DNA from 3 places in the Cellvibrio sp. ARAG 10.3 genome. Region 3 is predicted to be linked to each of the others. Evidence: predicted binding sites of a transcription regulator. Region 3 holds the regulator's gene; each other region holds the start of a gene.
The links. Region 3 encodes sigma-54, which starts transcription at its own class of promoters, with help from an activator protein. Its sites were predicted from a motif close to TGGCACANNNNTTGCNNT; they were not measured.

Region 1 (4,281 bases), on a different contig from region 3:
CAGGTCGTAAATAAATTCAGCGGCTTCCTGGTAGCGTTTGTAAGGGTTGGGGTGGACTGCTTTGCGGATCGCCGCATCAACCCAGATGGGGATCTGTCGCTCATCTTTGACAATCGTCCGGTAATGTAATTTGTGTTGCGCGGCTTTGGTTCGGGTTTTGGCGACCTGGGTACCGTAGGGTAATTGTCCGGTAAGCATCTGGTAGGTGATCACCCCGAGTGAAAAAATATCGGCGCGGGCACTGCCGGTTTCACCGAGGAAATATTCCGGTGCAGAGTATTGCGCAGTACCGAGAATGCTGTGTGGCTCGCTCACATTTTCCATGATGCCAGCGACGCGGGTCGCGCCGAAATCAATAATTTTTACCGTACCGGAAGCGTCTATCATGATGTTATCCGGCCGCAAGTCCTGATGAACCATTTCGAGCCGATGGATAGCCCGCAAGCCTTGTGCAATTTGTTCAACGATCACGCGCACACTTTCCAGATCCGCTTGTGGGTGGTCGATCATCCACTGGGTCAATGTTTGACCGTCTACATATTCCATTACCGTGTATAAAAAATTGCGCTTCCTGTTGAGTGGATGGGCTTTCACGACGTGAGCGCTATGGATGCGCCTGGCGATCCATTCTTCTGTTAATAATCGTTCGAGGTGTTGCCTGTCCTGCTGTTGATCTACCGATGGCGTTTTAATAACTACCGGCGTTTCGGTCTCTGTGTCGACTGCGAGATACACATGGCTGCGGTGGCTGGCATGGAGTTCACGCTGGATTTTAAAACCATCGAGCATCATCCGCGCATCCAGTAGCGGCGCGAAAGGCAATTCGGTTATCGACTGATAACGCTCAGCAGCTTCTTGCGAAGGTAATTGGTCAACACGCACAAGTTGCAGGGTGAGATTATCGGTACTGCCACTTTCATAGGCGCGTTCCAGGATGGCGTGTGCCGCCTGATTGAGATCATCCGGGTGCTGTTTCAGCGTGTCGATAATCTCACTTGACGCCACATGCTCATAAACACCGTCGGTAGCCAGGATAAACAGGTCCCCCTGTTCAAGGCTCAGCGCCTGATAATCAATTTCAATATGCGGATTAACACCCAGCGCGCGGCTGAGGTAGCTGGTGTCTTCAGAGATGCGTAGACGATGGTCGATTGTTAACTGTTCCAGCGTGTTTTCATGCAGACGATAAATACGCGCATCGCCGATATGAAAAATATGCGCTGTCGTGGATTTAACAATCAGCGCACTGAAGGTGCACACGTAACCGCGATCCTGTTCATAACGGTAGGGGCTTTGGCGCGTCTGCGCGTGCAACCAGGAATTGGTCGCCATCAACACGCGCAAGGCAGATTTTTTAACGGACCAGCTTTCTGGTGTACAAAAATAATCAGCCAGAAATCCACTCACCGAGGTTTCGCTGGCGATATGGCTGACACTGCTGGTACTGATGCCATCGGCGAGCGCGATGGCAATACCTTTGGTGTTGAGCGCAGGGCCATTGGGAATATACGCACCGTGAAAATCCTGATTGGTTTCCTTGCGGCCTGTGTGAGTGGCCTGGCCGATGGTGAGTAGAAGTTGGGTGGGTGAGGGCATGGATGGAGGTGGCAGTGTTATTTTAGGTTCGAGGTGTTTGTCGGATTACGCCGCGTTGCGGCTAATCCGACTTACATTCAATGCGTATTAATTAAAAGCTGCGTTTGGGGGCGGTTCTGACATGGGTGCTGTACAGGGTTAAGCCGGTCAGCGACAAGCCACCAACCAAGTTGCCGATCACCACGGGAATTTCATTCCAGATCAGGTAATCCATAATCGAAAAATTACCGCCCATGATCAAACCGGAAGGAAACAAAAACATATTCACTACCGAATGCTCAAAACCCATGGCGAAGAACAACATGATCGGCATCCACATCGCAATCACCTTACCGCTCACACTCGTCGACACCATCGCACCCACCACACCGAGCGATACCATCCAGTTACACAACACCCCGCGGATAAAAATAGTCAACATCCCACCCGCACCATACTCCTTATAACCCAGCGTGCGACCCTCACCAATATCACCGATCACCTTGCCGACTTGACTGGGCTCAGTGGTAAAACCATAGGTAAACACAATCGCCATTAAAAACGCGACCGTCAACGCACCCAGGAAATTACCGGTAAACACCACACCCCAATGCTTAAAAATCGCACCCCAGGTAACACCGGGACGGTTATCAAACTTCGCCAGCGGCGTTAACACAAACACCCCGGTCAACAAATCAAAACCCATCAAATACAAAATACAAAACCCAACCGGAAACAACACCGCCCCCAACAACGGCGAACCGGTTTGCACCGACACCGTCACGGCAAACACCGCCGCAATAGCCAGGATCGCACCCGCCATATAGGCCCTGATCAACGCATCACGCGTGGCCATATAAATTTTGGACTCACCGGCATCCACCATTTTGGTAACAAACTCTGACGGGACAAGATAAGACATAGCGCACTCTCTCAAGAACAGATTTATCGGTAGACATGACGAAAAGCAATTTCTGCCTGACAGGCTTTTCGCAATATCTGTGCCTGATTCTTGAGAGGGTTTTGTATCTCGTTGTTTAGATTGAAATTTTTATTTTGAAGTGACAAAAATGCAGAGGGGGCAACCTATTTGTGCATTAATTTAATGCATCAAATATTCACTGAGAGCGCTAATGAATTTAAATGGCGCAAATAATTAGCACAAAAACAGTGCTAGATTTCCATTCAAAATTGCTTATTGACCTGATTTGGTGCGTTTAAATTCCATGCATTGGCACAATGTGAGTTTGTTATCAGGACAAGGTTTCGAAACCCTCAAGTCACGGACGACTTGAGGGAGCTACATGGACGTATCTATGCGATTTCGAAACCTTGTCCTGATAACAAACGGATGACGACCCTCAAACTTTCCGCTTAAAAAAGCCAAAGTTAGTCATCTTCGTCCCGCGTCACCAACTGCTCCAACCCCACCCCGGGATCCTCCTCACCACACACCGCCACATCCGCCGGACTCCCCGCCTCCGCCTCATGATGCGACAACAAAATATCCCGATGCTCCGCATCAGTCCCCCGGCTTTGTTTATCCACCTCCGGCTGCTCCGGTGCTTTACTCTCAGAATGCTTGCTCATACCTCATCTCCTGCAAAAATCACGTCAGATCAACATCAGCCTCGCTCGCCTTGGCAATAAGCTTCGCGGTGCTGATCAAGCCAAGATGGCTCAAACCCTGTGGAAAATTACCCAACTGAACCTGGCGGCGCGGATCATATTCCTCCGCCAGCAACCCCACATCATTAGCCAGGCTGAGCAGCCGCTCGAACAACCGCTCCGCATCCGCCTGTCGGCCACTCAGGCAATAGTTATCCGCCAGCCAGAAACAACAGGCGAGAAACAACCCTTCCTCGTTGGCCTGGTCCCCGCTTCGGTAACGTCGCACCAGGCCGTCTTCGCATAGATCCCGTTCAATCACCTTGACGGTGGCAAGCATGCGCGGATCATCAGCGGGTAAAAACCCCATCAGCGGAATCATCAACAGGCTGGCATCAACCTCCGGATTACCATAACGCTGCGTAAAATGACCGCCCTCCGGATCAATCCCGTGTTCGAGAATATCCGTCCGAATGTCATCGCGCAGGCGCCGCCATTTATCCAGCGGTGCGTCGAAACCGAACGTCTCTGCATCCTTGATACAACGATCAAAGGCCACCCAGCTTAAGACCTTGGAATGGGTCAGATGATCACATAGGGTACGAAACTCCCAGATACCGGTGTCCGGCTCGCGCCAGCGGGTTTCGAGGTGGCTCATGATGTCGCATTGCAGGGCCCAGATCTCATCGCGCAGGTCCAGCCCATGCTTGCGCGCCAGGTGCAGGATTTCCATCAGCTCGCCGCGCACGTCCAACTGGTACTGGCGGCTGGCGGCGTTGCCTGCGCGTACTGGCCGGCTATTGGCATAACCGGGCAGCCAGTCGAGCAACTCCTCCGGCGGCGCCACTGTGGCCTCTAGGGTATACAAGGCGTGTAGCGGTTCATCGTGCAGGTCCATTATTTTCAGTAACCAGTCGCGCCAGTGGCACGCCTCTTTGCGAAACCCTTCGTTTAACAGTACCGCCAGCGCAAAAGCGGTGTCGCGCAGCCAGCAGAAGCGATAATCGTAGTTGGCGCTGCCGCCGGGGACTTCCGGCAAGGAGGTTGTAGGCGCTGCGACCATGCCACCGGTGGGCATATAGATCATGGCTTTGAGGG
Region 2 (4,281 bases), on a different contig from region 3:
GTGCGCAGCCCGAGCTGGGAAAAGACAATGGCCAGGTTGGCGGTGGTACGGGCGATGGTGTCGGCCTCGTCCGCACCCACCACTGCCAGGCTGAGATTTGGTGCAGTGTTGAAGTAGCGCAGCATGAGTTCACTACGCAGGCTGCGCAGGGCCTCCACCTCGCTGCTGTCCGGCTTGAACACCGCCGTCAGCGACGGCGCGAGCCGGCTGGCGGCATCGGGTACCGAGGTATAGGCAAACTGTCGGGCGAGCACGGAGCGGATATCTGCCGGGCTGACCAGCCCAAGGAGTAAGGCCGCCTCGCCGAAGCGGATGCCCCGCTCATTTTGCAAGGCGATGATGGCCTTGAGGTCGGCGGCGGTGATCTTGCCGTTATCCACCAGCATATGGCCCATCTTGACGCGGGTACTGGGGACTTGCAGGTCTTCAGCGGTAGCCTGTGCCAGGTTGTTCATCGCTTGATCTCCCTTTTGGACCAATTCCGTTCCAGAGGTATGTAAGCCAGCACGGGGATACCCAGGCTGGCTTCCAGTTCGTCACCGCTGCGGACCCGCCGGTCAATCCACTCCCAACACAGGGCGACGGCTGTGCCAAGCAACAGGCCGAGCATGGTGGCAATCACCAGGTTCAGGGCCGGCTTGGGTTCGGTGGGTTTGCTGGGCACCGCGGCGGTATTGAGGATGGCTACATCGGTCAAGGCGATACGGCTCTCCAGCTTGGTTTGTGAGGCGCGCGCCAGGGCGGCGTCGTAGGCGGCCTGGGCGTTATCCACTTCCTGGCGCAGCAGGGTGAGCTGGTTGCGGTTGCGGTTCAGTTGCAGCACATGTTCTTTTTGCGCGGCGACCTCGGCCTTTAACTGCTCCTCGCGACTCTGTGAGAGTTCTACCGAAGAGCGCAGGCTGCCGCCGACCAATTTAAGTGTGCGTTGCAATTGGCTTTGCAGTGCGGCCACTTCGCGTTGGGCCTGGCGATACTGGGGGTGATTGCTGCCGACCTGGGAGCCTATCTCGGCCATGCGGGCCTGGGCCTGGGACAGCTCGTCAGAGATCTTTTGTACCTGGGGATTGGTCAGCACATGTTCCGGCAGGGCACCGGGTTTGCTGCCATCCAGTTGTTTGCTGCGGCTTTGCTCATCGAGCCGCTGGCCTTGTACCACCAGCAGCATGGAGGAGAGTTCCGCGAGCTTGGCGCTTTCCAGGTCCAGCCGATCACTGGTAGCAATGATGTTGTGTTCTTCCTGATAGGCGGCCAGTGCATTTTGCCGATCCACCAGGTTTTCCCGCAGGGCTTCCAGTTGCAGGTCGTACCATTGGGTAATTTGTTTGGCCGGCTCAATGCGCAGCTCCAGGTTGGTCTGGATATAAGCCTGGGCAAAGGCATCGGCGATGCGCGCCGCCAATTCCGGATTGCGGGCTTTGAAGGAAATGCTCAGCACACTGCTGTCGCGCTGAGGAGTAACCGACAGCCCGGTCTTGAGGTAATAGAGCAGCCAGCCGCGCGAGGGCAGGGGTTCGGTGCTGGCCGCACGAAATTCGGGTTGCAGGGCCGGCTCTTCGATCAGGTTGAGTTGGTCGATCACCTTGTTGGCCACATTGCGGCTGCGGATGATATCGGCTTGGGTGGCAATATAGCCGGACAGCATCCGCGCCGGCAGGGACTCGCCACTGATAGGGTCTTGCCCCTTGCCGTCAATGATCAACTCCGTCGCTGCGGTGTAGGATTTAGGCGTCTGGAAGGTAACAATACCGGCCACCACCACCGCGATCAGGGTCATACCGGCGATGGTCAACCATCGCGCGCGCAAGATTCGTAAAAGTGCTGCCAGGTTCATACTGCTGACTCCCTAAAAAAGGCTTTCCTGAATAACCAACACATCACCGTCCACTACCGGCTGGTCGGGTTGAGCCCGCAACTCTTTGGTAGAACCATCAGGCTGCCGACGATACAGCTTGACCGCTTTGGCATTGGCGCGTGCGGTTGGGCCGCCGCCAACACCCAGGGCTTGCATCACGTTAAGTTTGCGGTCGAGTGGGTACATGCCTGGCGAGCGCACCTCACCACTCAGATAAAAGCGGCCGGCCACCGGAACGTAGATCGTGTCGCCGTTTTTCATCCACACCACCGGCTGGTCTTCTGCATCGTGATTCAGCAGTTGTTGCAGGTCGTATTCATAACGTTCCTGTTTGCCGTTTTTATCTGTGCGGATCAGGATCAGGTGTTCGCTACCGGTTTCGGCAACGCCACCGGCATAGGCCAGGGCATCGGTCAGTGACGTGGGGCCTTCCAATACGAGTTTGCCGGGATTGTTAACCTTGCCCAGAATCGCCACGGACTGGCTGCGGTATTTGGTGATCAGGATATTGACGTGAGCATCCTGTAAGAAATCACCGCGCACATAATGATCGGCGATCATCCGTGCGGCGTCGGCACTGCTGCGACCAGCGAGCTGCACGCTGCCGAGCAACGGAATTTCCAGGGTGCCATCACCACTGATTTGTCCCTCGGTGGTGAGATCAGGCTGGTTATAAACGGTCAGGCGAATTTCATCACCCGGTCCCATCAAGTAACGGTTTTGTGCGTGGGCGTTGGCAACTGCCATGCAGATCAGGACGCCCCATACTACTGTTCGAAAAAATTCCTTCATGGGTTTTCCTTTGTGGCGTTCATGGCCTTTCCCCGTATAACGACGAAGCTTGCGTAGCAATACCTATGCAAAAGAAAGGCCGCTTCGGGAGTGCTTGAGAAAAGGGGTGCCGGTTTACACCAATTGCGGAAGCACAATGTGAAAGAGTTACCACTCTTCGTGTCGTCCGCCGTCGTTTCCATCGATGTAACAGCACAGGTTTGAAGTTAGTGTGAGCCTTTTGTCTTACAGCCGTGTGTAAGCTACCGCTTCGGGTGAATTTACTTCCGTGCGTAAGCTAACACTTAACTGACGCATGATTTATTTTGTGCGCCAGGTCCGTGAGCCACGGGAGTGCGTGCGCACAAGGAATGTGCGTATTAATGAGAAAACAGCGAGGTGAAAGCGGCGTATGAACGCAGCGAGGGCGCAGGAAAAAACGCGCGATGAAATAAATAATTTTTGTCCGTTTTTTTGCACCGCACAACTAATGTGAATGATGTGTGCGCCGGTGCCCATCATCGGTATCGGTTACCAGGGCTGTCCCTTGTTCGAGGATCGCCAATATCTGGGCTAACTCTACCGGCTTGACCAGATGATGATTAAAACCGGCGCGGCGGGATAAATCGCGGTCTTTCTCCTGGCCCCAACCGGTCACAGCAACCAGGACGCATTGACGGGTTTCGGGAAATTGGCGTAGCAATCGCGCCAGATCGTAGCCATTCAAACCCGGCATACCAATATCAAGGAACGCAAACTCCGGCATAAAATTGCGCGCAATATGTTGCGCCGTTGAACCCTCGTGTGCTGTGCGTACATCATGGCCCAGCGCGCTTAGCAGTGTGGCCATGGTGGCCACGTAATCAACATTGTCATCCACCAATAAAATACGACGCAGGGAGCGGGTTTGCGCAATCGGTCCCGGCGATTGGTCAGCGTGCTTATCCGGCGCTGCGGCGCAGGTGAGGTACACGCGAAAACTGCTGCCCAAACCGGGGCCGCCGCTGTGGGCGACGAGTTGCCCGCCGTGGAGTTCGACCAGGCGTTTTGCCAAGGCCAGGCCAACACCTAAACCCGCGTGGGTGCGTTCGAGCGTCTGGTCGACCTGGGTGAACATATGGAAGATATTATCGAGCATATCCGCTGCCAGACCGATGCCATTGTCGGTAACTTCCACCACCACTTTATCGTCCAGCAACTGCCCGGTGAAATTAATCAAACCGCCGCGATTGGTGTACTTGGCGGCGTTGTTCAACAGGTTGGAAAACACCTGCGCAAGCCGGATTGGATCGGCATCGATATACAGCAACTCGTCGGGCATGGTGACATTGAGTTGATGGCCGCAGTTTTCAATAAATCCGCGGCTGGCTTCCACGGCGTCACGCATGATGGACTGCACATCAATACGGGTTTTGCTGATGGTTAATTTTCCTGTCGTGATGCGCGAGACATCCAGCAGATCGTCAACCAGGCGCACCATTTGTTTGAGCTGGCGCTCCATGACCGATTGCGCGTTGGCGGCGATGGCAGAGTTGGTATCCTTGGCGCGTAGGATATGTAAACCATTGATCAAGGGCGCCAGGGGATTGCGTAATTCGTGCGCAAGGGTTGCGAGGAATTCATCCTTGCGGCGGTCTGCCTGGCGCAGGGCATCTTCG
Region 3 (4,281 bases):
CGTGTTTGAAACCGAAAGATTCAAACAGGATGGCCATATTGGATTCATTACGGCCAACCACGCGTTCTTTCACCAAATCACGTAATTCATGCAGATTCAAATGGCTGGTATCCAGCACCAGATCGGCGGCATCACGAATCGGTTCCAGCAGGTTTTGTTCTTCGGTAATGGCTTCTTCCAGGTTGGTGTTGGTATCGCTCAAGGGATGCTTGCGCCGCGTTTCACTGAAACGCTGGATCAACACCGAAGGTTGTGCGTCAAGGAATAGCACGCGAAACGGTACATGGGCTTCCTTCAGTGTCTCAATCATCATCGGAAAAATGTTGAGATCCTGCCAGGCGTTGCGCACATCGATACCAATGGCAAATTTCTGCGTGTCATCCTTGTGAATCTGGATTTGTGCAACCAGCGCCGGCAACAGGCTCACCGGCAGATTGTCGATGCAATTAAAGCCGACATCCTCCAGAACATGCAGTGCGGTACTTTTACCCGAACCGGATAATCCACTCACTATCACTAAATGCATGGGCGTAGGTTCCTGTGACTTATTCATCAATCCGCCGAGGCTGCCGGACATTGTTTGTTTACAATGCCGCTGATTAATCCTTGCTGATGGCTATCTCGTACAAGGCTGCGTCGCTGTCAGCACCGCGCAAACGCTCGCGAAATTCGCTGTCATTGAGCGCGCCCGCGAGGGCCGCCAGGTTTTGCAGATGTTCGCCATGGGCATTTTCGGGCACCAACATGGCAAATAAAATATCCACTGGCTCAGAGTCAATGGAATCAAAGTCGATGGGCTGGTTGAGGGTAATCAAGGCCCCGATGACGCCGTCATAGTTTTCCACCCGACAGTGTGGAATGGCAATGCCGTGGCCAATACCCGTGGAGCCGAGTCGCTCCCGCGCAATCAGCCGACGAAATAAATCGTCGGCGTCAATAGCGGGAATGTCCTGGGCGATGGTGTTGGCAAGGATTTCCAGCACACGCTTTTTACTGACACCCTCGATGTCGCACAAGGTGCGGCCCGGGGTGAGAAGAGATTGTATTTGCATAATGTATTAACGATGGCTGCGCATTTTTTCTTTGTGTTTAATCAATTGCCGATCGAGCTTATCGGTCAGCAGGTCAATAGCGGCATAGAGATCTTCTGATGTCGCATCGGCGAATAAATCCTTGCCGCTTACATGCACGGTGGCTTCCGCTTTTTGTTCCAATTTATCTACCGAGAGAATCACATGGGTATTGGTGATGCGGTCGTGATGATTATTGAGACGCTCAAGTTTATTGTTGACGTAGTCCTTGAGGGATTCGGTAACTTCCAGATGGTGACCGCTGATAGTAATTTGCATAGTACTTCCTCTTCGTTATGACAGTTGCTTAATCTTGCCTTGCGACACGATTATTGATTCCTGCATAGTGCTAAAACACTTTCTGCATACCCGATGTTGATCAGCCTAGCAGTGGAGAAAAAGGATGTCATAGTAAACTTTTACGCTCATTGGACGGCGGGATATTCAATGATTCCCGATACTTGGCGATGGTGCGTCGCGCCACCTGGATTCCCTGCTCGGATAAGAGCTCGGTGATCTTGCTGTCGCTCAGAGGCTTTTTTGGATTTTCCGCGCTCACCAGTTTTTTGATGATGGCACGAATCGCCGTAGAAGAGCATTCGCCGCCGCTGTCTGTACTCACATGACTGGAAAAGAAATATTTAAGTTCAAAAATTCCCTGGGGTGTATGCATGTACTTCTGGGTCGTAACCCGCGAAATAGTGGATTCATGCATATCGACAATTTCAGCGATATCGTGGAGTACCAGCGGCTTCATTGCTTCGGCACCGTACTCAAGGAAGCCGCGTTGTTTTTCCACGATGCAACTTGCAACTTTAAGCAGGGTTTCATTACGGCTTTGCAAGCTTTTGAGAAACCAGCGTGCTTCTTGCAGGTTGTCTTTCAGAAAGGTGTTGTCGCTACTGGAGTCTGCCCGTTTTACCATGGAGGCGTAATCGGTATTGATCCGCAGACGGGGCGCAATATCCGGATTTAATTCGACAACCCAGCGGCCATCCCGCTTTTCCACGAAGACATCCGGTACCACATACTCGGTGTCGCCGGACGCAATCATATCGCCCGGGCGCGGATTCAATCCCTGGATCAGCGCCACCGCCTGGCCCAGTTCGCTTTCCTTGAGTTTGGTGCGCCGCATCAATTGGCGGTAATCGCGACTGCCCAGCAGCGGCAGGTATTGCTTGACGATCAGCTTGGCCGGTTCGAGAAAAGGCGTAGTCGGGGCGAATTGTTGTAGTTGTACCAACAGGCATTCAGACAGGTTCTGACTGCACACCCCGCAGGGGTCAAATTGTTGCAGGCGATGTTGTACCGCAACCACCTCGTCCAGTTCCAGCTCATCCAGTTCAGTGATCAAACCTTCATAGATATCGGTAAGGCTGACAGAGAGCATACCGCTGGGATCGACCGCATCGATGATTGCCATGGCGATAACGCGGTCCTGATCTGACATGGGGGTCAGATTGAGCTGCCACATCAGGTGATCGTAAAGGGAGTCGGTAACGGCGCGCCGGCTTTCAAAGTCGTTATCTTCGCCATCGTAGGAGGATGCGTTGCTGGTATGGGAGGACTGATACACATCGTCCCAACTGGTATCTACCGGCAATTCATTGGGGATGGATTCATTCCAGTCGGTGTGGGGCTCATTATCGACGTAGCTGTCGTTATCCGAAAAACTTTCGTTGTCTGAAAAGCTTTCCGTGTCGTTGTAGCTCGTTTCTGCGTAGCTGTCCTTGTCGGCAAAGGTATCTTTATCGTTAAAACCTGAATCAAGATCTGCGTTGGCTTCTGCGGCCACTTCCTGTTGGCGAGGGTAATCACTGTCTTCTCCGTCACCGGCCTCGGCGGGAGTGTGGCTGTCATAAGCCTCTTCAATTTCCAGCATGGGGTTGGAATCCAGGGCCTCCTGAATTTCCTGCTGCAGATCAAGGGTCGACAATTGCAACAGGCGGATTGCCTGCTGCAATTGGGGCGTCATGGTCAGTTGTTGGCCGAGTTTTAGCTGTAGAGACTGCTTCATCGTAAGTAGAACTAAACCCCAAAAAAATGATGTTGTTCAGGTGGAGTTTAGACAGCCTTTGTCTTGCAGGCAATAACACCTAGCAATCTTTGTGCCTGTTATACAAATTTAATGGCTTGTCAAGTGATTTGTCAGAATACACCTGAAGTTACAAGCGGAAATTTTCGCCCAGATAAACTTCGCGGACCTTGTGATTACTCAGGACCGTTTCTGCATCGCCTTCGGCGATGATGTGACCTTCACTGACGATATAGGCGGTTTCGCAAATATCCAATGTTTCGCGTACGTTGTGATCGGTAATTAACACACCAATGCCGCGATCTTTGAGGTGGCGCACAATCTGTTTGATGTCATTGACGGAGATGGGATCAACCCCCGCAAAGGGTTCGTCGAGCAGGATGAATTGTGGTTCGGTCGCCAGTGCCCGGGCAATTTCCACCCGCCGCCGCTCACCGCCCGATAGGGACATGCCAAGGCTATCGCGGATATGGGTGATATGGAATTCCTGGAGCAGGGAATCGAGTTTCGCGTGCCGCTGCTTGCGATTGAGGTCTTTGCGGGTTTCAAGGATGGCCATGATGTTGTCGGCCACCGTCAGTTTGCGAAATACCGAGGCTTCTTGCGGCAGGTAGCCGATACCGGCGCGCGCGCGGCCGTGGATCGGCAGATGGGTCAGGTCTTTCCCGTCCAGCACGATGCGACCTTCATCGGCACTGACCAGACCGGCAATCATATAGAAACAGGTGGTTTTGCCCGCGCCGTTGGGGCCCAACAACCCGACAATCGTACCGCTGGTGACGGCGAGTGATACATCAATAACCACTTTACGGCTCTTGTAGCTCTTGGCGAGGTGTTGGGCTTGCAGCGTCGGCATGGTCGACTCAATCTTGATTGATGGTTTGGGGTGGGATGATGATCTCAATGCGCTGCGGTTGCTGCGCATCGTTTTTTCCCGCCGCTTTCATAATTTCTTTGCGAATATCGTAATCAATGCGGTTGCCACTGATAGATGCGCCGTTTTCCTGCTCCAGAAATGCATCTTCCAGCAGTAACAAATGCTCATCGGTCAGGGTGTAGCGGATGCTGTTGGCCTGGGCGGTGATTGTCGCCTGGTTTTCGGCCGGTTTTTGTTGATAGCGCGCTGGTGTACCGCGGGCTTCCATCTTTTCAACTTCATCTTTGTTGTTGGTATGG

Region 1: the regulator sigma-54 is predicted to act here: its motif matches at 2,565-2,582, upstream of ACSV5M_RS15240 (formate/nitrite transporter family protein).
Region 2: the regulator sigma-54 is predicted to act here: its motif matches at 2,698-2,715, upstream of ACSV5M_RS15600 (SLBB domain-containing protein).

The regions. Positions count from the first base shown of each region.
Region 1 is NZ_JBPYCU010000012.1:71,707-75,987, forward strand. It holds gene ACSV5M_RS15235 (protein kinase domain-containing protein) at 1-1,596, opposite strand, end outside; gene ACSV5M_RS15240 (formate/nitrite transporter family protein) at 1,688-2,497, opposite strand; gene ACSV5M_RS15245 (hypothetical protein) at 2,965-3,165, opposite strand; gene ACSV5M_RS15250 (glycoside hydrolase family 15 protein) at 3,185-4,281, opposite strand, start outside.
Region 2 is NZ_JBPYCU010000013.1:16,657-20,937, reverse strand. It holds gene ACSV5M_RS15610 (chain-length determining protein) at 1-479, opposite strand, end outside; gene epsF (chain length determinant protein EpsF) at 452-1,831, opposite strand; gene ACSV5M_RS15600 (SLBB domain-containing protein) at 1,844-2,644, opposite strand; gene ACSV5M_RS15595 (hybrid sensor histidine kinase/response regulator) at 3,111-4,281, opposite strand, start outside.
Region 3 is NZ_JBPYCU010000007.1:95,769-100,049, forward strand. It holds gene rapZ (RNase adapter RapZ) at 1-526, opposite strand, end outside; gene ptsN (PTS IIA-like nitrogen regulatory protein PtsN) at 600-1,052, opposite strand; gene hpf (ribosome hibernation-promoting factor, HPF/YfiA family) at 1,059-1,349, opposite strand; gene ACSV5M_RS10870 (RNA polymerase factor sigma-54) at 1,477-3,087, opposite strand; gene lptB (LPS export ABC transporter ATP-binding protein) at 3,236-3,961, opposite strand; gene lptA (lipopolysaccharide transport periplasmic protein LptA) at 3,969-4,281, opposite strand, start outside.